DNA from 2 places in the Pseudarthrobacter sp. J1763 genome. Region 2 is predicted to be linked to the other one. Evidence: predicted binding sites of a transcription regulator. Region 2 holds the regulator's gene; the other holds the start of a gene.
What was found. The regulator Rex, encoded in region 2, represses fermentation and respiration genes when NADH is low (regulators of the CRP and FNR family bind a similar motif). The targets are predictions, from matches to a motif close to CTTGTGAANNNNTTCACAAG.
Positions count from the first base shown of each region.

Region 1: the regulator Rex is predicted to act here: its motif matches at 4,703-4,722, upstream of ACQQCD_RS07625 (MarP family serine protease).

Region 1 is NZ_JBNPEN010000006.1:33,175-44,345, forward strand. It holds gene ACQQCD_RS07615 (ABC transporter substrate-binding protein) at 1-964, shown strand, start outside; gene ACQQCD_RS07620 (alpha-galactosidase) at 1,077-3,284, shown strand; gene ACQQCD_RS07625 (MarP family serine protease) at 3,410-4,594, opposite strand; gene ACQQCD_RS07630 (Crp/Fnr family transcriptional regulator) at 4,766-5,443, shown strand; gene ACQQCD_RS07635 (NUDIX hydrolase) at 5,468-6,379, opposite strand; gene ACQQCD_RS07640 (RidA family protein) at 6,402-6,929, opposite strand; gene ACQQCD_RS07645 (hypothetical protein) at 6,929-7,084, opposite strand; gene ACQQCD_RS07650 (transglycosylase domain-containing protein) at 7,122-9,416, shown strand; gene ACQQCD_RS07655 (metallophosphoesterase) at 9,419-10,372, shown strand; gene ACQQCD_RS07660 (ABC transporter ATP-binding protein) at 10,524-11,171, shown strand, end outside.
Region 2 is NZ_JBNPEN010000007.1:173,761-184,931, forward strand. It holds gene ACQQCD_RS09300 (beta-N-acetylhexosaminidase) at 1-84, shown strand, start outside; gene ACQQCD_RS09305 (formylglycine-generating enzyme family protein) at 81-1,145, shown strand; gene ccsB (c-type cytochrome biogenesis protein CcsB) at 1,201-2,262, opposite strand; gene resB (cytochrome c biogenesis protein ResB) at 2,262-4,001, opposite strand; gene ACQQCD_RS09320 (cytochrome c biogenesis CcdA family protein) at 4,001-4,759, opposite strand; gene ACQQCD_RS09325 (TlpA family protein disulfide reductase) at 4,768-5,403, opposite strand; gene ACQQCD_RS09330 (histidine phosphatase family protein) at 5,406-6,068, opposite strand; gene ACQQCD_RS09335 (YceI family protein) at 6,331-6,897, shown strand; gene ACQQCD_RS09340 (hypothetical protein) at 7,248-8,123, shown strand; gene ACQQCD_RS09345 (redox-sensing transcriptional repressor Rex) at 8,206-8,889, opposite strand; gene ACQQCD_RS09350 (glutaredoxin family protein) at 8,925-9,185, opposite strand; gene ACQQCD_RS09355 (HAD family hydrolase) at 9,308-10,120, shown strand; gene ACQQCD_RS09360 (30S ribosomal protein bS22) at 10,183-10,281, opposite strand; gene ACQQCD_RS09365 (helix-turn-helix domain-containing protein) at 10,464-10,676, opposite strand; gene ACQQCD_RS09370 (3-deoxy-7-phosphoheptulonate synthase) at 10,812-11,171, opposite strand, start outside.

The DNA.
Region 1 (11,171 bases), on a different contig from region 2:
GGCAGATCTGTGGGTAGGCCAGGACGGCAAGCGCTATGGTCTCCCCAAAGACTGGGACACCGTTGGCTTGTTCTACAACAAGAAAATGACTGCCGCAGCCGGGCTCACAGCTGAGCAAATGGCATCACTGACGTGGAACCCCACCGATGGCGGTACCTATGAGAAGGCCATTGCCCACTTGACCGTGGACAAGAGCGGTAAACGAGGCGACGAGGCCGGCTTCGACAAAAACAATGTTGCCGTTTACGGCATGGGGCTTTCCGGCTCTGGCGCCGAGAATGCTGGTCAAACTCAGTGGAGCTTCCTCGCGGCAACGACGGGTTGGACCACCACTGACAAGAACCCTTGGGGCACCCACTACAACTACGATGACAAGCGCATTCAGGACACCATCGCTTGGTGGTCCGGCTTGGCAACAAAAGGCTTTATGCCCAAGCTAGAAACCACCATTGGCGCCAGCACTTCGGATAACTTCGGAGCCGGCAAGGCCGCCATTAACGCCAATGGTTCGTGGATGACCGGACAATACACCAGCTACAAGGGAATCGAGACGGGAATTGCGCCCACCCCGATCGGTGTAGATGGCAAACGTTCCTCGATGTTCAACGGCCTCGCTGACTCTGTCTGGGCTGGCACCAAAAAGAAGGAAGCCGCCATTAAATGGGTTGAATACTTGGCCAGTTCAGATTGCCAGGATGTTGTAGCCAGCAAGGCTGTAGTCTTCCCGGCCATCAAGACCTCCTCGGATAAGGCAGCGGCAGCATTCAAGGCTAAGGGCACTGACGTTAGTGCCTTCACCCAGCACGTCAAGGACAAAACCACGTTCCTGTTGCCCATCACCGATAACGCCGCAAAAGTCTCCGGTATTTTGAAGCCCGCAATGGATGCAGTGGTTTCTGGCAAGGAGCCGGCGAGTTCACTGACTGCTGCTAACGATCAGGTTAACGAACTGTTCGCCAAGTAGTAGTTTCACCGCTTGACCTCTCGTGGCCCGCCCACTTGCTCATAAAAGTGAGCGGGCGGGCCACGTTCCACTTTGCCTCGACTGTTACAACGTTCCTTTTGAAAGAGACTCCATGGTTTCCCCGCACCCGCGACCGTTATATCTGCGCTCCGCCGGTACTAGCCTCCTACTCGCCTTCCACACGGGCGAAGCCCAGATCGTCCATTGGGGCGCCGATTTGGGCGAGGTGTTGCCGGATCTAGAACTTCTGCGTCCTCCTATCCCCCACTCGGCCTTTGACACGCCTGTGGTAGCAGGGCTGGTCCCTCAGCCGTCATCCGGATGGCTGGGCCGTCCGGGTTTGCGCGGTCACCGCGCAAGCGGCACTGCCTTCTCTCCGGCGTTCCAGATTGTCTGGGCAGAATATTCCGACGCCGGCGCTACCGCAGGTCATCCCGCCTCCGCTACTTCCGCGGTTGTCATCCAGGCAGATCCGGAAGCTGGCCTTGAGATCCGAAGCACGATCCGCCTCAACGTGGGTGGGCTCTTGGAACTGTGCCACACGCTGACGAACACGGGCACCAGCGACTACAACCTCGACGAGCTCGCATTGGTGCTCCCTTTACCGAGTCAAGCGACAGAACTTTTAGATCTCACAGGCCGCTGGTGCCGTGAGAACCACCCGCAGCGTCGTTCCATTGAACAGGGGACGTGGGTTCGTTCCGGACGGCACGGCCGCACGGGACACGATTCATCTCTCTTGGTTGCCGCTGGCAGTGCTGGATTCGCTAACCGTTCCGGAAATGTTTGGGCGACACATTTCGGCTGGTCCGGAAACCACGAACAATACCTCGATTCCTTGGGTGATGGCCGGCGGATGCTCGGCGCTTCCGAGCTTTTGGGTTCGGGTGAGCTTTTGCTCGGCCCAGGCACTGAATACACCACCCCCACCCTGTATGCCGCGTACTCAGACCACGGACTGGACGGTGTGACGGAGAGATTTTATGACTGGTTCCGCGCCCGCCCTCACCATGTTGGCACTCAAGGCGCCGAAGGCGGCTCCGGGAAGGCACGTCCTGTGGTGCTCAACACGTGGGAAGCCGTGTACTTTGATCACCGGATTGAGCCACTCATTGAGTTGGCAGAATCGGCGGCGGAGCTCGGCGTCGAACGTTTTGTGCTCGACGACGGATGGTTCCGTGGGCGCCGCGACGATCACGCCGGTTTGGGCGACTGGTACGTTGACGGCACGGTGTGGCCTGAAGGCCTAACACCGCTCATTGATGCCGTAACCAGCCGCGGTATGGAATTTGGCCTGTGGGTTGAACCGGAGATGGTGAACATTAATTCGGAAGTGGTCCGCGCGCACCCTGAGTGGATTGTTGGTCCTTCTTCCACACCGTTTACCGAGGGTGGCCGTTTGCCTATGGAGTGGCGCCACCAGCACATTATTGACCTAGTGAACCCAGAGGCGTGGCAATACATTTTTGAACGGATTAGCGCCTTACTGAGCGAGAACAATATTTCCTACCTCAAGTGGGATCAGAACCGAGACCACACCGAACACGGGCACAACGGCCGGGCTTCAGTTCATCACCAAACCCTTGCCGCCTACCGCTTATTTGATGCGCTCAAAGCGGCCCACCCCAACATTGAAATTGAGTCTTGCTCCTCGGGTGGTGCTCGCGTGGACTTAGGCATTTTGCAGCGCACAGACCGCGTTTGGGCCTCAGATTGCAACGATGCTCTGGAACGTCAGACCATACAACGCTGGACCCAGTCCGTATTGCCGCCGGAGCTGGTGGGTTCACACGTTGGGCCTACCCAAGCTCACACCACGGGGCGCACTCACGGCATCGCCTTCCGTGCCATCACTGCATTGTTTGGGCACTTCGGTATGGAATGGGACATCCGTCAGGCTTCCAACGAGGACCGACAAGTGCTCAAGCGCGTGATCAACATTTACAAGGAACACCGAGGCATGTTGCACTCAGGCGTTCGGGTAAATGCAGATCTTGGTGTGCCAAACCTGCAATTGCACGGTGTGGTATCCCAAGACAAATCGCAGGCACTCTTTGCTGCCGTGGCTCTAGCTTCGCTGGCTGCCGAAGTACCTGGCAGGGCAGGAATTCCCGGTCTCGATCCGAAGCGCACGTACCGGGTTGAAGCACTTCTGCCCAGCGATACTGAAGAGAGCCACGGCGCTTTCGCTCAGATTGAGCCGCCACTCTGGTACCGAAAGGGCTTCACAGCGAGCGGCGCGTTCTTTGCCGAAGTTGGTTTGCCACTACCTGTGCTGCGCCCAGAGCAGGCAATCCTCATCAAGGCAACGTCCGTCTAGTTAGTACTGGCCCGCCTAACTCGCATTTGTTGCTGCTCCACGGGACAGTTGCTGTTCCACGGGACACAGGATCAGCAACAAATGCGAGTTAGCTGGCTGAAACCAGCCAGGCGGCCTAGCAAATGCTACTTTTTGGTGCACTGTCCCGAGGACACGGTGTTTTGCAGTCCGGGAGCTTGGTCAACCACGGGTTGCAGCTGATCCATGGTGATCGCAAACCCCAACGGAGAGTTGCTGCTGGCCTTGGCGAAAACGACGCCGGCAACTTGACCGCCACTGTTCAATAACGGTCCTCCCGAGTTTCCCGGTTGCACGTCGCCGGAGATTTGGTAAATCTGTTCGGCTTGGGGGTTATTGCCGTAAATGTCCGGCACCAAAACGTTGGTGATGCCCTGCACCGAGGCTGGTTTGGATTGGAACGGACCACCGTGGGGGTAACCGGAGAAGGCAGCAGCAGTCCCAGCGCTCAGGTTTTTGGTCATGGCCAGTGGTGCAGCATTCAGTCCTGCAACGTCCAGCACTGCCAAATCATGTTGTGAATCGAAGTAGACCACTCGGCCTTGCAGTGCTCCTCCGCCGGGAACGGCCACCACGGGTTCGTTGACGCCCGCCACTACGTGCGCGTTGGTGACCACCCGGCCAGGGGCTACAACAAAACCCGTGCCAGTTTGGTTTTGACCGCATTGGTACGCGGTTCCGGTGATCTTGAGGACCGATTGCGCTGCGGTATTCAGGGCTGGAGTGTCTGTGCTTTCATTCGGAACAGGGACCGGAACCACCGGCCCAACACCCTCAATGAGTTGCGGAATCCCGTCAGAAATAACAGTGGATCGGAGCTGTGCCAGTGCTGTTTGAACCGGTGTTGGTGTGGCCGAATCAATAAATCGGATCACTTTGGAATCGGCAATTTGCGCCGAAACTAGCGGCACACCAAGCTGCCCAACGCTAAACGCCAGCATGGACATCACCAGAGCGGCAACGGAAACGTTCACCACGCCTCCTGCTAGCCGGTCAAGGGTGCGCAGCGGCTGGACCTTAACGGCACGTCGGATACTGCGGCCAATCGCGGTACCAAGTCCGTGGCCCAAAAGCATCAGTACGACGGCGGTAGCGACGATCGCTGTGAGCCTCCACCCGGAGTCGGTCACCCAACCGCTGACCAAGGGGATGGCCACAAAGGCGGCCGCCGCGCCTGCGGCGAAGCCAGCGAGCCCACCAACTGTGACCAGAAGGCCGTTGCGGAGGCCGTAAATGAGGTAGGAAATGAGCATCAGCACCAAGGCAAGGTCCAAGACCGTCAAACCGAACACTTGAGCTCCTTTATGCAGCGCACCGGCGCAGCGTTGGCCTTTATTCTACCGATGCGAAGCTGTGCTCTGACTGGACGCAAAGCAAAATGGTGCGGCTCAAATGCCAACTTCGTCACATTCATCACAAAATTCTGAAACAATAGCCGGAGCGCCAACTTACAAGGAGAATTCATGGACATCGAGGTACTTCGCCGCGCACCACTGTTCGCCACGCTGGACGACGACGCATTCCGGTTGCTGACGGACGAGCTCACCGAGGTGGACTTGTCTCGCGGCGCATCCGTCTTCCGGGAAGGCGATCAGGGCGATCAGCTGTATTTCATCGTTTCGGGCAAGGTCAAGCTCGGACGTACTTCACCGGACGGACGCGAGTCTTTGCTGGCCATTCTTGGCCCGGGCGAGCTGTTTGGTGAAATGGCACTTTTTGATCCGAGCCCCCGTACCGCTACGGCAACTGCTGTGTCTGAGACGCGCTTGGCCGGATTGCGTAATGACAGCTTGAACGCCTTGCTGCGTACTCGCCCTGAGGTTTCTGCTCAGCTGCTGCAGGCTTTGGCTCGCCGCTTGCGCCGTACCAACGATTCACTCTCTGACTTGGTCTTTTCCGACGTTCCTGGCCGTGTAGCTAAGGCACTGTTGGACTTGGCTGACCGTTTTGGACGTCCGGCAACGGATGGTGTTCTGGTTGCTCACGAGCTCACCCAGGAAGAGTTGGCCCAGCTGGTGGGAGCTTCCCGTGAGACGGTCAACAAGGCCCTGGCTGAGTTTGTGCAGCGCGGCTGGTTGCGTTTGGAAGCACGCGCAGTGGTCATCTTGGACATGCAGCGTTTGCGCCAGCGTTCCCGCTAAAAGTCACCTGGTTGCCGGTGGGACCTACCGCTCGCGGTGAGGTTCGCCGGCAACAGGATGCGCGGCTTCTACCTCAAGCATCAGCACACCGTCTTCTTCCACCAAAATGGGTTGGTAGACGTGAGTTTTGCGCTTGTAGCTCAGGTACGCGATACATCCCTTGGCAGCACCGATTTTTTCCAGAATGATCTCGGCGCCGGGCACCATCAATTGCCCCAGCGTGAGGCCCACGGTATTTTCTTGGCCAATTTCATCGCCAAGTTCCGTGGAGGACCGCTCCCCCAAAATTTTTGATGCACACACCCAGCGCGCCCACACACCTTTTCCTTCTAGCAAGGAAGGCTGCTGTCCCACGGGCAGTGTGGCAGCAAAGTAGCGGGTGTTGAACCGACGGTGCGCAAAGTCTGGGCTGAGCCAATTCACCAGCGGTTTGAGCAAGTCAGTACGGACGGTCAGTCCACGCTTGTTCAGCAGCTCGGTGAAGCTCTTTTCTTGAGCGGCCACAGCCACGCGCGCCTTCATCCATTCGGCAGTGGTGTTGGCCTCCACAGTGGAGGAAGCGTCCTGACCGGCCAGTAACACGCCGGTCTCTTCAAAAAGTTCACGGATGGCCGCCAGTACGTGACGGCGCGCCAGCCCGGCGTCGTCCATTCCCATCATGTCCGCCCATTGATGCGGTGACGGGCCCGCCCAAGCAACCGGTTCCTGGTCGCCGGGTTCAAGGGAACCCCCCGGGAACGCTACAACGCCCAGAGGCGAGCCACCGGAGCGGTAACCCAGCCACGTTTCTAGGCCTTGGGCTGCATCACGCAACAACACCACGGAGGAGGCGAAGCGCGGCGCACGCGGTGTGCGTTCGCCGTGCTCTAGCCAACTCCGGGCGGCACCCTCAAGGTCGACGGGCAGTTCAAACAATCGTCTGACGATGTGGGGCACAACGGGAACCTAACAGTGTGAGTCAGCTGAATTCAGCGATGATTTCCACTTCGACGGGTGCGTCGAGGGGAAGAACGGCAACGCCGACGGCGGAGCGAGCATGTTGCCCTGCGTCGCCGAGGACTTTACCAAGGAGTTCGGAGGCACCGTTAATCACACCGGGCTGCCCGGTAAATGAAGGATCGGAGGCAACAAAGCCAACCACCTTAACAATCCGGGTAATCCGGTCCAAGTCACCGATGACACTCTTAACAGCTGCCAAGGCGTTAACAGCGGCAATCGCCGCGTAGTTTTTAGCGTCTTCTGGGGACACGGTCACTTCGACGGAGGTGCTCTCCGTGCCGGAGGACACCTTGCCCGTGGCTACCAGCTTGCCGTCAACAAAAGGCAATTGGCCTGAGGTGTAGACGTAATTGCCGGACACAACTGCCGGCACGTACGCAGCTACTGGCGCCGCCACGCCCGGGAGAGTGATTCCCAGCTCGGCAAGGCGGGCCTCCACAGCGCTTGCTGACTCTGTTGTTTCAGTGTTCTGTGCCTCAGCGGTCATCAGGCTTTCTCCCGCTTCATGTAGGCCACCAGGCCATTGCCGTCGGGTCCAGTTACTACTTGAACCAGTTCCCAACCATCGTCTCCCCATTGATCCAGGATCTGCTTGGTGGCGTGCGTAATTAGCGGAAAAGTGGCGTACTCCCATTTGCTCATGAGCACCAGAGTAGTCCTTGCCGGTAAACTCTAAAACATGGCTCAACGTAAGAACCCACTATTCGACACGGCCACCGTCCTTGGAAAGATTATTGCTTTTCTTGGAGTGAGTGCTGTTTGCGGTGTCTTGGTGGCTGGTCTACTGGTCCCTGCCGCTGCGGTGACCGGTAGTTCGGCGAGCGGTTCCATACAGTTCTTTGACACTCTGCCCAGTGAGTTGACGGTTGATCCGCCTGGCCAGGTGACTAAGATCCTGGCAGCTGACAACTCGCAGATTGCCTCCTTGTATTCGGAGAACCGGACCAAGGTAGATCTGAAGAACATGTCTCCGTTCGTTAAGAACGCGGTCATCGCTATCGAGGACAACCGCTTCTACGAGCACGGCGGTGTGGATACCACTGGTATTTTGCGTGCGTTGGTCAGCACCGCGCAAGGTAAGAAGCAGGGTGCTTCCACTATCACTCAGCAGTACGTGAACAACGTGATCAATGAGTCCCTGGTAGCTGAAGGTAAGACCGATCAAGTTCTACTCAACGGTGTGAATAAGGGTGTTGGTGACAAGCTTCGCGAGATGAAGCTGGCCATTGCGCTTGAGAAGAAAATGACCAAGGACCAGATCCTTGAGGGTTATTTGAACATTGTGTTCTTTAACAGCAACGCTTACGGCATTGAAGCCGCTTCGAAGTACTTCTTCAGCACCACCGCCAAGGACCTCACTCTTCCTCAGGCCGCCCTGCTGGCTGGTCTGGTGAACAACCCTTCTGGCTATGACCCAATCAGCAACCCGAAAAGCGCCAAAGTCCGCCGCGACTTGGTACTCGCCGCAATGTTGCGGTACGGCAAGATCGATAAAGCTGCCTACGACGCAGCTGTGAAGACTCCCGTTACCACCAAGGTGACGCAGCCTCGCCAGGGCTGCGCCTATGCTTCCCAGGCACAGTACTTCTGTGCCTATGTCCTGCACACCATCCTCAACAACCCCGCTTATGGCGCGACCCAAGAGGATCGCGTCAAGAAGGTTTACAGCGGCGGTTTGACCATCAAGACCACCCTGGACCCACGTTTGCAGTCACCGGCCCAAGCACAGGCAGACGCCATTGCCGGTAGCAACCCGGACAAGTGGGGCGCTTCGCTGATCACCGTTCAACCGGGTACCGGCAAAATCCTTTCGATGGCTCAGAACACCCGAATGCTCGCTGGCCAGAGCTCCTTTGCCACCACCTACAACTTCAATGTGGACCGCAAGGACGCCAATGGCAATGACTTGGGTGGCGCGGGTGGTTTCCAACCCGGTTCAACCATGAAGCCCGTGACGTTCTCGGCGTGGCTGAAGGAAGGCAAGGCGCTCAACACCGTGGTGCCCGCCTACAACAGGGTCTACCCGTTGGATTACCCATGGAAGACCACCTGCCAGGCGGTCACCGGAGCGTTTAATGACGCTGAAGAGTACCTTGGTGCGGCACCTACTCTGCAGAACAACGATGAAGGCTATTACCGCAACATGCCGGTGAACTATGGCCTCTACAACTCCATCAACACTGCCACGTACGCTTCGGCGGCAATGTTGGACGATTTCTGCGATATCCAACGCATGGCAGACGCTTTGAAGATGCACAATGGTGAGGGCAAGGACAAGCTGGATATGTCCACCTTGTCCAGCCTTTTGGGCCCGTACAACGTGTCCCCGCTGACCATGGCTTCAGCGTTTGCAACGTTCTCAGCCGAGGGTACCTATTGTGAGCCGATGGCAGTCACCTCTGTGACTGACGCACAAGGTAAGGCGCTCCCAGCCCAGACTCAGAACTGCCAGAAGGATGCCATTTCTCCTGATGTGGCCAAGGGCGTGAACTATGTTCTTCAGGACGTTCTCAAGCAGGGTTCGGGTTGGCAGATGCCCAAGGTTGGTGCTCCGGCTGCAGCCAAGACTGGTACTAACAACTACAACTCACAGACCTGGGTTGTCGGTTACACCAAGGGGCTTGCAACTGCCGCCTACTTCGGTGAAGCCCTTGAAGATCCGTCCCAGCGATTGGGCCGTGACGTCACCATCAACGGTAAGTTCTACCCAGTGGTGGATGGTTCTCAGATCGCCGGTGTGATGTGGGGTCAGTACATGCAACAAGTGGCTGGGCTGTACAACACCAGCGAGTTTGCTGAGCCGCCGGCCAACCTACTCTCCGCTCCGCAACCAGTCCAGCGGGACCCGGTTCCGCAGCCGACGCAGTCGTCCACTGGGGGCAGCAACTCGACTACGCCGGAGACCACTGCTCCGAGCTCGCAGCCCACAACTTCGACCACTGCTAACAACAACGGCAAGAAAAAGAACGGCTAGCAATGGCTCTGGATAACTCTGCGGTAAGCCGCGCTCGGGATATCGGGCGCGGCTTTGCCGTTGCCGCCGGAACTCTAGCCGTAGCTGGGGCTGCTACCACTGCTTACGGCGTGTGGGAAAAGAACCAATTTGGGCTGCGGGAAGAAACGCTGCCCATTTTGCCGGCAGGTTTTGGCCCGTTGCGGGTTCTGCATTTGAGCGACATTCACTTTGTGCCCGGGCAAGACAAAAAGACCCGGTGGCTCAAGGAGCTCGCACAGCTCTCCCCGGATCTTGTGGTGAATACCGGAGACAACTTAAGTCACGTACAAGCGATTGACCCGCTCCTCGATGCACTGCGGCCTCTGATGAAGTTCCCCGGAGTATTTGTTCCTGGGTCAAACGACTACTACGCCCCAGTCTTCAAGAACCCAGCCACATACTTCTTGGGCCCCTCCAAAATTCGCAAGGATCCGCAGAAACTGGACTGGGATAAGTTGCGCACCGAATTTGGGATGGCAGGTTGGATTGAGCTGACCAACCGTGCTCAGTCCGTGGTGCTGAACGGTCTGCGTTTTGATTTCTCCGGTATGGATGACCCTCACCTGAACCGTGAGCGCTTTGCTGGCTGGCCGCGTGGCACCGCTGGTCAGGACAAGAATCCGCACCTTCGCGTCGCCGTCGTTCATGCTCCGTATCAGCGAGTCTTGGACCGGTTTACTGCCGAAGGCGCAGACGTCATTTTGGCCGGCCACACGCACGGCGGCCAGATTTGTGTGCCGGGCTATGGGGCGTTGATCAGCAATTGCGATCTGCCTACGTGGCGGGCCAGCGGCCTCCACGATTGGAACGTTGAAAACAGTACGACGCCGGTCAACGTCTCCGGCGGCATCGGCACCTCACGCTACGCACCGGTGAGAATCGCGTGCCGTCCCGAGGCCGTATTGCTCACGCTGACCGAGGGGCCAGCGAAGTAATTACGTTTGGCAATAACTGACCAATCCCGCCAACGGTTCCAGAATTTAGTGAATCGTGTCACCTCGATGGCATAGGCTAGTTGCTAAAGGTAACTATCGGGGCTCTTCCTTGGTATTTACGGATTTCCGGCGGAAGAAAAAAGAAGTAGGCATGCCAGAGCAACGTTCATTTTTTAAATCAATTGGCCGCCTCTACCCACACATGAAGCCGATCATTCCCCGGCTCTTGATGGGTCTAATTTCCGCACTCCTAGCCAGCATTGTTGCCCTGGCCATCCCACAAGTGTTGCGTGTGTTGATCAACGATTCCTTGCACCCAGGCGGTTCGTCGTCGGGCGTGTGGGTTGCTGTGTGGGTCATTCTTGGGCTGGGTATTTTGGAAGCCGTGCTGGTTGCTTTGCGGCGCCAGTTTGTGATTAATCCGGCCACCACGGTGGAAACGCGGATGCGCATCTCGCTCTACAAGCACTTGCAGGACTTGACCGTTTCCTTCCACGATCGCTGGGGCTCAGGCCAGTTGCTCTCGCGAGCTATGAGTGATCTGAACTTTTTGCGCCGCTGGATGGCGTTTGGCGCGATTATGTTGGTGGTGACGTCACTGACAGTGATTATCGGCGTCATCCTGATGTTTTCCATGAGCTGGCAGCTTGCACTGATCTTTTTGGCCGCTGCCGTCCCGATTATGATTTTTGGTTTCCGCTTCCGCAAGAATTTTGGCCGCGTTGCCCGCCTGAGCCAAGACCAGGCCGGCGATCTCGCCACCACGGTTGAAGAATCTGTTCACGGTATTCGTGTGCTC
Region 2 (11,171 bases):
GGCGTCACGTTCAGCGAGTTCCTTGAAGCGCAAAAGGCCTTGCCGCAGTGGCCCGGGAAAGAATTCGTGCGGGGCGGAAAATGAGCCACGCCGAACACCCCGAAAGCTGCTGCTCACCGACGCGCGGAACACAGCACGACGACGGCCCGCAGCCAGCCGCCGCTGGCTCCAGTGCTGCTGGCTCGAGTGCTGCTGGCTCCAGTGCTGCCAGTTCCAGCACCGCCGGGCCCACCGCCGTCGGGCTCACTATCGGTCGCCCACCGTCTGGCTTGCACAGTACAAAACTTGGTGCCTTGCATCACGATGCCCTGATCCCTGCCGGCAGCTTCCAGATGGGGGATGCCTTTGGCGAGGGCTACCCCAACGACGGTGAGACACCAGTTCACGAGGTCAGGCTAGACGCTTTCCGGATGGACACCACGGCGGTGACCAACCGCATGTTCGCAGCATTCATTCAAGCCACCGGTTTCACCACGGAAGCCGAACAGTACGGCTCCTCCGCGGTGTTCCATCTGCTCTCTACCGCCCCCAGACCGGATGTCCTAGGCACGGCCGCAGGTGCACCGTGGTGGCTGAATGTGTGCGGCGCAGACTGGGCGCACCCCACTGGCCCCACCTCTGATTACCGCGATTTCCTTGACCATCCCGTGGTCCATGTCTCCTACAACGATGCCTTGGCGTACTGTGCGTGGGCCGGGCGCAGGCTCGCCACGGAGGCCGAATGGGAATACGCGGCGCGCGGCGGCTTGGAAGGTATGCGCTACGCGTGGGGCAATGAGCTTCACCCAGAGGGCGAACACCGCTGCAACGTTTGGCAAGGCACGTTCCCCACGCACAACACTCGGGAGGACGGGCACCTCGGCACCGCACCGGTGGGATCATTCCAGCCGAACGGTTTTGGCCTCTATGACATGGCCGGAAACGTATGGGAATGGTGCGCTGATTGGTTCCTGCCCAAGTATTACCGCAACTCCCCCACCGAGAATCCGCAGGGCCCCACGATCGGTGCCGGACGCGTGATGCGCGGCGGGTCCTACCTTTGCCACGATTCCTACTGCAACCGGTACCGAGTAGCGGCCAGAACCTCAAACACCCCGGAATCCTCGGCTGGAAACAATGGTTTCCGAACCGTGGCCGGGGTGTAGAGACGAAGGGGTGTAGAGACGAAGCGGTCTAGAGGCTAAGCAAGTTGCGGAGTTTTTATAGCCCTGAGTAGGAGTGCAAGCCGTTGAAGAACTGGTTGACGATGGTGAAGTTGAAGACCACACACAAGTAGCCAACAATGGACAGCCATGCCGCGCGGGTGCCTGTCCAACCACGGGTGGCACGTGCATGCAGGTAGCCTGCGTAGACCACCCAAATCACGAAGGTCCATACTTCTTTGGTGTCCCAACCCCAAAAGCGACCCCAGGCTTTTTCAGCCCAAATGGCACCGAACATCAGCGTGAAGGTCCATCCCACAAAACCGATGGTGTTGATCCGGTAGCTGAGGTTTTCCAAGGACAAAGCGTTCGGCACCATACGCATAAAGGGCAGCTTGTCAGCGCCACCAGCGGCGATGGTTGATTCGCGACGGGACTGGATGAGCTGGAAAACGCTCATGGCAAAGGTCAGTGTGAACAAGGCCGAGGACATCACGGCAATAGAGACGTGAATAACCAACCAGTAGCTCTGAAGTGCGGGTACCAAGTGACCAACGGGGGTCCAGTACGCCACAGCAGCGGCAACCAGCATGATGGTTCCCAGACCGACAACAAAGGTTCCCAAGAAACGCAGATCGCGGCGAGTCAGCACCAACAAAAAGACTGCGATTGCTACAAAAGCGCCCGTGGTAAGGAACTCGTACATGTTTCCCCAAGGCACGCGTCCTGCAGCTAAACCACGCGTGACCACGCCGGCACCGTGAATGAGCACACCCAAAATCGTGACGGCAACGGCGGCACGTGCAGCAGCACGCCTGCCGCTACGGTACTTCATGTCGCCATTGGCGGTGACGGCGCTCGCAACGGAGGACGACGACGAAGCGCCACGTCCCGTCGTCGTACCGGCAGAAGCTGGCGTAGCGGCCGCTGCACCTGCACCCACCAAAGCAAGGTCGCGCTCTTGCGGCGCTGCAGCTGGCTGCGCTTCAGCCGCGCGCAGAGATTTGCTGCTCGAGGCGAGGTCCCACGCGAAAGCGATAAACGCCACCGTGTAGGTCGCTGCCGCGAGGAGCATAAAAAGTTCGCTGTATTGACCAAGGGTTTGGTTGAGCGCGGGCATTAGCTGTCCTTCTTTTCTTCAGGTGTTGTAGCTGGGGAGACTACGTCCAAGCGGACATTATCCTCCTCTTTGGTGGGAGCAGGCTGGGAAGAATCCAGAGCCCATTCCTGTACCAGCATTTGACGTACCGCCGAGGCTTCTTTCGCCAGGTTGTGGTCCTCGCCGCGGGCCAAAAGGCCGTACTCCACCATGGTGCGTCCGTCAGCAGCAGTTCCGGTGCGAACCCATGCGCGACGGCGCCCCACGTAGAGCGAGGTGACAAGCCCGGCGATGGCGATCAGCGCAAAAATGAGCGCCGGGACCTGGCCCGGGTTGTTGTGAATATCCAAGGCGATGTACCGCTTGAGGCCATCAAAACTGATGCTGCCCTTGCCCTCGGGAAGTTTGTAGGTCTTCCCCGGATCCAGCACAATACCGCCGGCGGGAAGATCGCGACCGTTAAGTTGCTTGAGGTTCTTGACGTCCAAGTTGTAGACGTTTTGCGGGGAACCAGAGTCAAGCCCCAAGTCCCCGTAGTAAGAGTTCAGGCTCAATTGCGGTTTGAGCGGATCAGGATCAGCGCTAAAGGAAACACCATCAGCGCTTTTGTCCACTGTTGGCAAGAAGAACCCAACAAATCCCAGTTGAGACGGGGAAGCGTCCGGGACCTTGATGACCACAGTTGAGGTGAACACACTGTCCGTGGGGATGGTCTGTACGGGACCTTGGAAAGCGATTTTTCCGGTACCGTCCCGCACGGTGATGACCGGGGCGTAGCCATTACCCACCAGGTAAACGTTGGTTCCACCCAGGGATACCGGATCGTTGACCTTCAAGATCTGCTCTTTTGGCTCCGCAGTGGGGCTGTCCTTGGTGGTGAGAGTGGCCTTGAAGTCCAGCGGCTGACCAAATTGTTTGACTGATTCGCGGTCAAAACGGACCTCAAACTTGTCCAGAGTCACTGAGTAAGGCGAAAGCTGTGAGGATTGGAAGTTGGTGCCGGGGCTGAACTGGTCGTACCCAACTAGGGTGTTAACGAAGGTGTCACCCTCCACCAAGGTCCGCTGACCGCTGTAGCCAAAAAGCCCACCGATGGCCACGGAGACCAAAACACCAATCAGCGAAGTGTGAAAAACCAGGTTTCCCACTTCGCGAATCATGCCGCGTTCAGCACCAATGGAGGGGCGTTCACCATCGGCATCGCGGATGTCAACGCGGTAGCCGCGCTTTTTGAGCAGCCGCCCCGCATCAGCAATAGCGTCCGACGCAGATACACCCTGTGCTGCGGGGATCACCATAGTGCCGTATTCAGGCAGCCGTGAAAGACGTTTTGGGGTACGCGGCGGTTGGGAGCGCATGGCCTTGTAGTGGGCTTTGGCGCGTGGAACAACGCAGCCAATCAAGGAGACAAACAGCAGAATGTAGATGGCGGAGAACCACGCCGAGGAGTACACATCAAAGAGCTGCAATTTATCCAGCAGCGGCCCGTAGTCCTTGTGAGTTTTCAGGTACTGGGTGACCACTGAAGGATTGGCCGGGCGCTGGGGAAACAAGGAACCCGGAACTGCGGCAACAGCGAGTAGCAGCAACAAAAACAAAGCGGTACGCATGCTGGTCAGCTGTGTCCACGCCCAGCGGAGCATGCCCAAAGCGCCCAGTGCCGGTTGGGCTGCGGTGCGGCGCGCATCTGCAACGGTTTTGACCGGCGTTGTTGCTTCCGGCTGGGGGTCCTTTTTACTGTTCTTCACTGGCTCGCTCATCAGATGGGTAACTTCACTTCGTTTTGGAACCAAGACTGTAATTCTGCGGTCCAGTGTCCCCACACACCGGTGACCATCAACATGCCGAGCAAAATCAGCACCACACCGCCAATTCGTTGGATGGCCAAGCGATGGCGCCGGAAGAAGTTCATTACTCCCATGCCACGGCGAACCATCAGTGCGATCACCAAAAAGGGAATGCCCAGGCCAAGGCTATAGACAAAAGCTAGGAATGCGCCCTTAGCCGCGGAAGATCCCCCGGAGAGGCTCAAGAGCTGGACGGCGGAATAGGTTGGCCCAATACAGGGAGCCCAGCCCAGTCCGAAGGTCATCCCAAGAATGGGGGCACCCCAGAGGCCTGCCGGGGGTTTGCGGTGAATCTTGGCGTCCTGTTGGAACCAGCTGAAGCCGCCCATAAAAATGACACCCATCAGCACCACCACTAGGCCCAGTATTTGGGTGACCCAATCAAATTTTCCGCCGGAAATCAGCACACCTAGCTGACCAAAGGCTCCACCTAGGAGGACAAAAATCACAGAGAAGCCCAGCACAAACAAACCAATACCGGCGAACATCCGGCCGCGTTTGCGCTGTTCCAGGTCCACTCCGCTGAGGCCCGTAACGTAGCCCAAATATCCGGGCACCAACGGCAAAACACACGGGGATAGGAAGGAAACCAACCCGGCCAGCAGTGCCACCGGGATAGCCAGAAGGAGTGAGCCGTTAAGGATCGTTTCGGCAAAGGGGTTGTTAGTCACTGAGGAACTTACTCGGCCACTGCACTGGAGATCAGCGAACGCAAGGTGCCTTCTTCAAGCCGGCCCAAAATGCGTGCTGCAACTTTGCCTTGTTTGTCGAAAACCAGCGTGGTGGGTACAGCCTTGGGCGGAACTTCCTTGGCCAGAGCCAGCAGCATACCGCTGTCCATTTTGACGCTAAAAGTTGGGTAGTCCAGCTTAAACGTCTTCTCAAATGCCTCGGCAGTGGCGCGTTCATCGCTGAGGTTTACGCCGTAGAACTCAACACCCTTGGGCTTGAATTCTTGGTGCAGCGTCCGCAATGACGGTGCTTCAACCCGGCATGGTGCGCAAGCTGCGTACCAGAAGTTCATCACCACAACTTTGCCCAAGAGATCCTTTGACGGGACCTTGGTGCCGTCAAAAAGGACTCCGGTGAAGTCAACGGCTGCTTTGCGGTCGTTTTTGTTGTACTCGGAGACTGAACCATCCCCTGCAATGTAGTTTTTATTGTCACCGGCGCGTGCTTGCTGCGCGAGAGAGTCGTCAGAGCTGCAGGCGGAGAGCGCCACGGCGCCCACCATCCCGGTTGCGGCCACGCCTGCCATTGAAAACAGTTTGCGGCGGCTGAGGCTTCGTGCTGATTGAGCGATATTCTGGTCCATCCCTAGGCTCCCGGGGTACTTGAGGCGCCAGGCAAAAGTGCGGCTGCCGGCTCGGAATAGCGGACGTCAACAATCTGATCGTCCTCAAAAACTAATGACGTCAGCGAAGTCAGTGTGCATTCGCGATTGCGCGGATCGTGCCACAAACGTTTTCCCTCGGCGCTGAGGCGAGTGGCCCAGATCGGTAATTGATGGCTGACCAGAATCGCTTCGGCACCTTCGCCACCCAACTCCAATGCCCGACGTCGTGCATCACCTACCGCTGCCAGCACGCGGTCCGCTTGCGCTTGGTACGGTTCGCCCCAAGACGGCCGCAACGGGTTGCGGAACTTTGCCCAGTGCCGCGGATGCATCAGTTCCTTTTTGGAGACTTTAAGTCCTTCGAAGGAGTTCTCCGCTTCGATGATGCGCGGTTCAGTGTTGATGGGAAGGTTGAGCGCTTCCGCGGTGGGCTGCGCGGTTTCTTGGGCCCGGGTCAGCGGTGAAGCGCCAAGGTAAACAATGTTGGCCCCGGCCTCGCGTTGCGCCAAAAAGTGGCTCGCAAGCGTCTGCGCCATCTCTTGACCCAGTGCGGAGAGGTGGAATTCAGGAAGGCGACCGTACAGCACACCGGTGGGGTTAAAAACCTCGCCATGGCGCAGCAGATGGACTATTGCTTGGGGCATGTGTACCAGTTTCTCAAAGGTGGAGGGTATCCGACGAATCGGGCAGCAAAATTTCTACGAACAGTAGAAGTTGAGAAATTTTAAAAAAGTTTCGTAACTCGGGAATGAAACATGCAAATGCATGTTTATACTGGGTACAGCAGTTAGTTGAGGCTTCAATCAAACTCGGATCTTCCTCTGGTACATTTCAGAACGGCAGCCCTCCGGGTTGAAGCAGCAAGCTAATGATCAGACTTCCCTTTCAACACACAGGAGAAATACCATGACCATCCCCGCAAACATCACCGCCGGCACCTGGACTCTTGACGGATCCCACAGCGAAGTTGGCTTTGTTGTCCGCCACGCAGGCATTTCCAAGGTTCGCGGCAAGTTCAACGAAGTAGAAGCAACCGCCACGGTTGGTTCCACCGTTGCAGACACCACCGTCAATGCAGTCATCAAGTCAGCTAGCTTCGATTCGGGCGACGCTAACCGCGACGGCCACGTTAAGAGCGCTGACTTCTTCGACGTCGAGGTGTTCCCGGAATTGACCTTCGTTTCCACCGAAATCTCCGGTGACGGCGAAGACTACAAGCTCACCGGCGACCTCACCATCAAGGGCATCACCCAGCCGGTAACCTTCGACGTTGAGTTCGCAGGAACCGCTGTTGACCCGTTCGGCAACACCCGCGCTGGCTTCTCCGGCAAGACCGTTATCTCCCGTAAAGACTTCGGCCTGACCTGGAACGCAGCTCTCGAGACCGGTGGCGTTTTGGTCAGCGACAAGGTGACCATCACCCTCGAGCTCTCCTTCATCGCTCCAGCAGCTGAAGCAGCCGCTGCAGAGTAATAACTCTGCGTCATAACGCAGTACGCGGTAGTTACTGCCGCTGAATTACTCCCGCTCAAAAGTGGGGCGCGTCTTGGTCTAAGGGCCGGGATGCGCCCCACTTTTTTGTTAATTGCTCCCTGTTTTGTTTCCTGTTTACTCTCTAGCTGGTGGCGCAGTCGAGGGTTACATGGCTCCCACAAAGGACCCCGACGTCACACTAGGCAACATTGAGGGCTGAACTACCCATAGATTTCGGCACAAATTTCCTTGCCATAAGCCTCACTCACGGTACGGTGGAATGAATGCCGGCCACCGGGGCCTCCGGTTGCGGGCGGCACGTCACTGACGCCTACACCTAAGGAAGCGCAATGAGTAACCCTCCCGTCCCTCCGGTCAACCCGGAACAGCCATCGTCCGGTGAAGAACAGCCGAGGTTTGGCGAACGCACCCCTCAGCAGGGCCAGCCGCAGCAGCCCCAGTATGGCGCACCCCAGCAGGGCCAGCCTCAGTATGGCCAGCAGAGTCAGCCGGGCCAGCCGCAATACGGTGCACCTCAACAGCCCCAGTTTGGGCAGCAGAGCCAGCAGCCGCAGCACGGCGCACCCTCAGCGCCGCAATACGGCGCACCGCAACAGAGCCAGCATGGCGCTCCACAGTACGGAACGCCGTCGGCTCCTCAGTACGGTGCCGGGCAGCAGAACCAGTACGGTGCCCCACAGCAGTATGGCCAGCCGGGTCAGCAGGCCGCTTGGCCTAGCGCAGCAACGTCCGGAGCCGCAACTGGCACCAAGGGCCCCGTGCCGCAGAAAGTGAATCTGGCATTCTGGCTGATCATCGCTGCTGGAGTGCTCTCACTGATTGGCGCGATCGTTGCCGGGGCAAGTGCCAATACCGCTGCTGGCCGGGAAGCATTGGCCAATCAAATGGGTGCACAGGGTGACCCGGAAACCATCAACAGCGTGCTGAGCGCTGTGGCTCCCATGTTGATCGTTTTTGGGATCATTGGTCTGGGCCTGTACGTTCTGGTGGCCTTTTTTGTCCGCAAGGGCGCTAACTGGGCGCGTATCTTGGGCACCGTATTCGCAGTGCTTTCCTTGAGCTACCTCGGCAGTGGCTTGATCTACATACTGTCCATGGTCTTGGGTATCGCTGCGATTGTACTTATCTGGTTGAAGGACTCAGCACCGTGGTTCCGTAAGCAGCAGCCGTACACCACCAACTTCTCCAACCCCTACGGCCAGTAGTTCAACAAGCCAGTAACTCAACAACTCAACAAGCCAGAGCAACGCATTACGCACCAAGGGCGCAGCCCCTGCGGCGAGTTAATTACTCGTCCGGGGTCTGCGTCCTTTGTGCGTGGTAAGCCAAAATCTGTAGCTCGGTGGCCATGTCCACCTTGCGCAGGTTGACGTCCTCAGGGACTTGGAGCATCACGGGAGCAAAGCTCAAAATGCTCCGAATCCCGGCATCGATCACGCGATTGCAGACCTCCTGCGCCACGGCAGCAGGCAATGCGAGGACCGCCATGTTGGCACCGGTTTTACGAATCACTGCGTCCAGATCAGCAACATCACTCACACGTAGCCAACCCACCTCGTTACCCACCAGCATCTGGTCAGCATCAAAAATTGCCACTACATCAAAGCCCCGCGATTCAAAACCGCCATACCTAGCCAGCGCACGGCCCAGGTTACCTGCACCAACGATGGCGACCTTCCAGTCCAAAGTGAGCCCCAAAGCCAAAGCGATCTGCCGGTTCAGGTACTGAACCTCATAGCCCACACCGCGCGTTCCGTAGGATCCAATATAGGAAAGGTCCTTGCGGAGTGTGGTGGAGCTGACCCCGGAGGCTTCGGCGAGCGCCTCGGAGGAAACGCGCTCAACACCCTCGCCGGTGAGGCTATTGAGGGCCCGTAAATACAAGGTGAGCCTCGCAACGGCTGCAGCCGGAATGTGGCGGGCGGAAGATTCGGCCTTGCCCGGCTCGGGTACTGATTCCAGCGAGGTCACGCGTTGCTCCATCGGTTAGACATGTCAAAAACACTCTAGTCGGCTTGAGTCATCGCCTTGTCCAGCGTTTTACGCAGGCGCACCGGGTCGATCTTCCAAAAGTCGCGCTGCACCCCGTCTACCAAGACCACCGGCACTTCCTCGGCGAATCGCGCCCGCAGTGTGTCGTCGTCGTCAATTAACTGTTCAGCCCACGCGATTCCCGCGTCTGCAGCAACGCTGGCAACGGTTTCCCGTGCCGCATCGCACAAGTGACACTGACTTTTGGTGACCAGCACCAGCTCCGGAATGTGCATGGTTCAACGTTACTCACATCTTGGAACGTGCACGCACCAGCCCGCGACAGTCCATCGAGTACCGGCAGTTCCGGGCGGGTTGCGCCTACACGATCAGCCCGGCGAATGACTAGACTCGTAATATGCCTCAGCAGAATACCGAGAGCACGGAGGGCACGAACCTCACTGCTGCTCACCTCAGCGAGGCCGCATTTTTTGATGTTGATAACACCCTCATGAAGGGCGCCAGCCTCTTTCATGTGGCCCGAAAAATGTACGAACGCAAAGCGTTCACCTTGCGCCAGGCCGCGGGTTTTGCGTGGAAGCAGTTCAAATTTGTGACGCGCGGGGAAAATCTTCAAGACGTTGAAGCTGTTCGAGATTCCGCACTGGTTTTGGCTGCAGGAATTCTGGTCACGGACATCGAGGCGCTTGGCAACGAGGTCTACGACGAGATGATCGCCTCTCGCATCTGGCCAGGCGCCAAAGCCCTCGCGGAACAGCACTTACGCGTAGGACGCAGGGTGTGGTTGGTCACGGCCACCCCCGTAGAAGTGGCCACGGTCATTTCTGACCGGCTTGGCCTCACCGGTGCCTTAGGAACCGTGGGTGAAGTTTCCGAGGGCGCTTACACTGGCCGGCTTGTAGGGGACATTTTGCACGGTCCAGCCAAAGCATTGGCTGCCCGTGACTTGGCAGAACGCGAAGGCTTAGACCTCAAAAAGTGCTGGGCCTACAGCGATTCCCACAATGACATTCCGCTGTTGTCCTTGGTGGGGCACCCGGTAGCGATCAACCCTGACGCCAAACTGCGCCGCCACGCAAAGGACAACAACTGGCCGGTTTATGACTTCCGCTCGGGCCGCCGTGCAGCCACCGTGGGACTCAAAGCCGCAACCGTGGGCGGGGCGATTTACGGTTTGTGGCGAGGCTTCGCCAAGTTCCGGGCCAAGTAGGCACACTAAATAAAAAGCCCGCCACATCAGTGGCGGGCTTTTTCACGCTATGGGAAGTATTTCTACTTCTTATTGCGACGCTGGTGGCGGGTCTTACGAAGCAACTTGCGGTGCTTCTTCTTGGCCATACGCTTGCGACGCTTCTTGATTACTGAACCCACGAAAGTTCCTCACACACTAGATGCCAGTAGCTTTCCGTTGTGTCTCGAACGGTAAAACCGCAACGATGCACAGGGCAGAAACAACTGACAGATTCTTACGATGACGTAAAACGTTCCTTAACAGGGTACCGCCTTCTGGGGGACTCCGTTGACCGGATGCCCCTCCGTGCGCAGTTTCCCGCTTAGGCGGTGGCTGATTGGCCGTCCACTACTGCCGTCTTTAAATACTGTTCGACGGCGGCTTCCGGAACCCGGTATGAGCGCCCAAAGCGCACAGCGGGCATTTCGCCGGAGTGGACCAAGCGATACACGGTCATTTTGGACACACGCATAACCTCCGCCACCTCGGCGACAGTGAGAAAATGCGCGTTAGAGAAGTTGGCCTCTTGGGACATTACCTTCCGAATCCTTTGCTCATAGCGGAGTGCGACCGACAAATGAATAACCCCCCATGGCGGTGTGCCGCTACCGAGCCATCAAACAACCATGTGCTAGATACTCTAGATGCTTATGGGGCCAATGTGAAAGTCCTAGTTACTCGCGGTGGATAAACGACGCTGCCGTGCTGAGGCTGCCAATTGTGCGAAGACGTCGGTGGTCACTTCCCAATCCATGCAGGCATCTGTCACGCTCTGCCCGTACACAAGATCGTCTGCCCCGGCAGCGTGGGCTGCTACGTCTAGATTCTGCGCTCCGCCTACCAAGAAACTCTCCAACATCACGCCAGCAATCGCATCCGCTGAACTGTTGAGGCCCACCTCTTCAAGCTGGGCGCCCAGCTCAAAGGCCACCTCAGCCTGGCGGTGGTGGCTCTTGCCGCTATTGGCGTGGCTCGCGTCCACAACCAAGCGCGGGTTTTGCTTTTTACCGGCCAGTTTCTGGCTGGCATT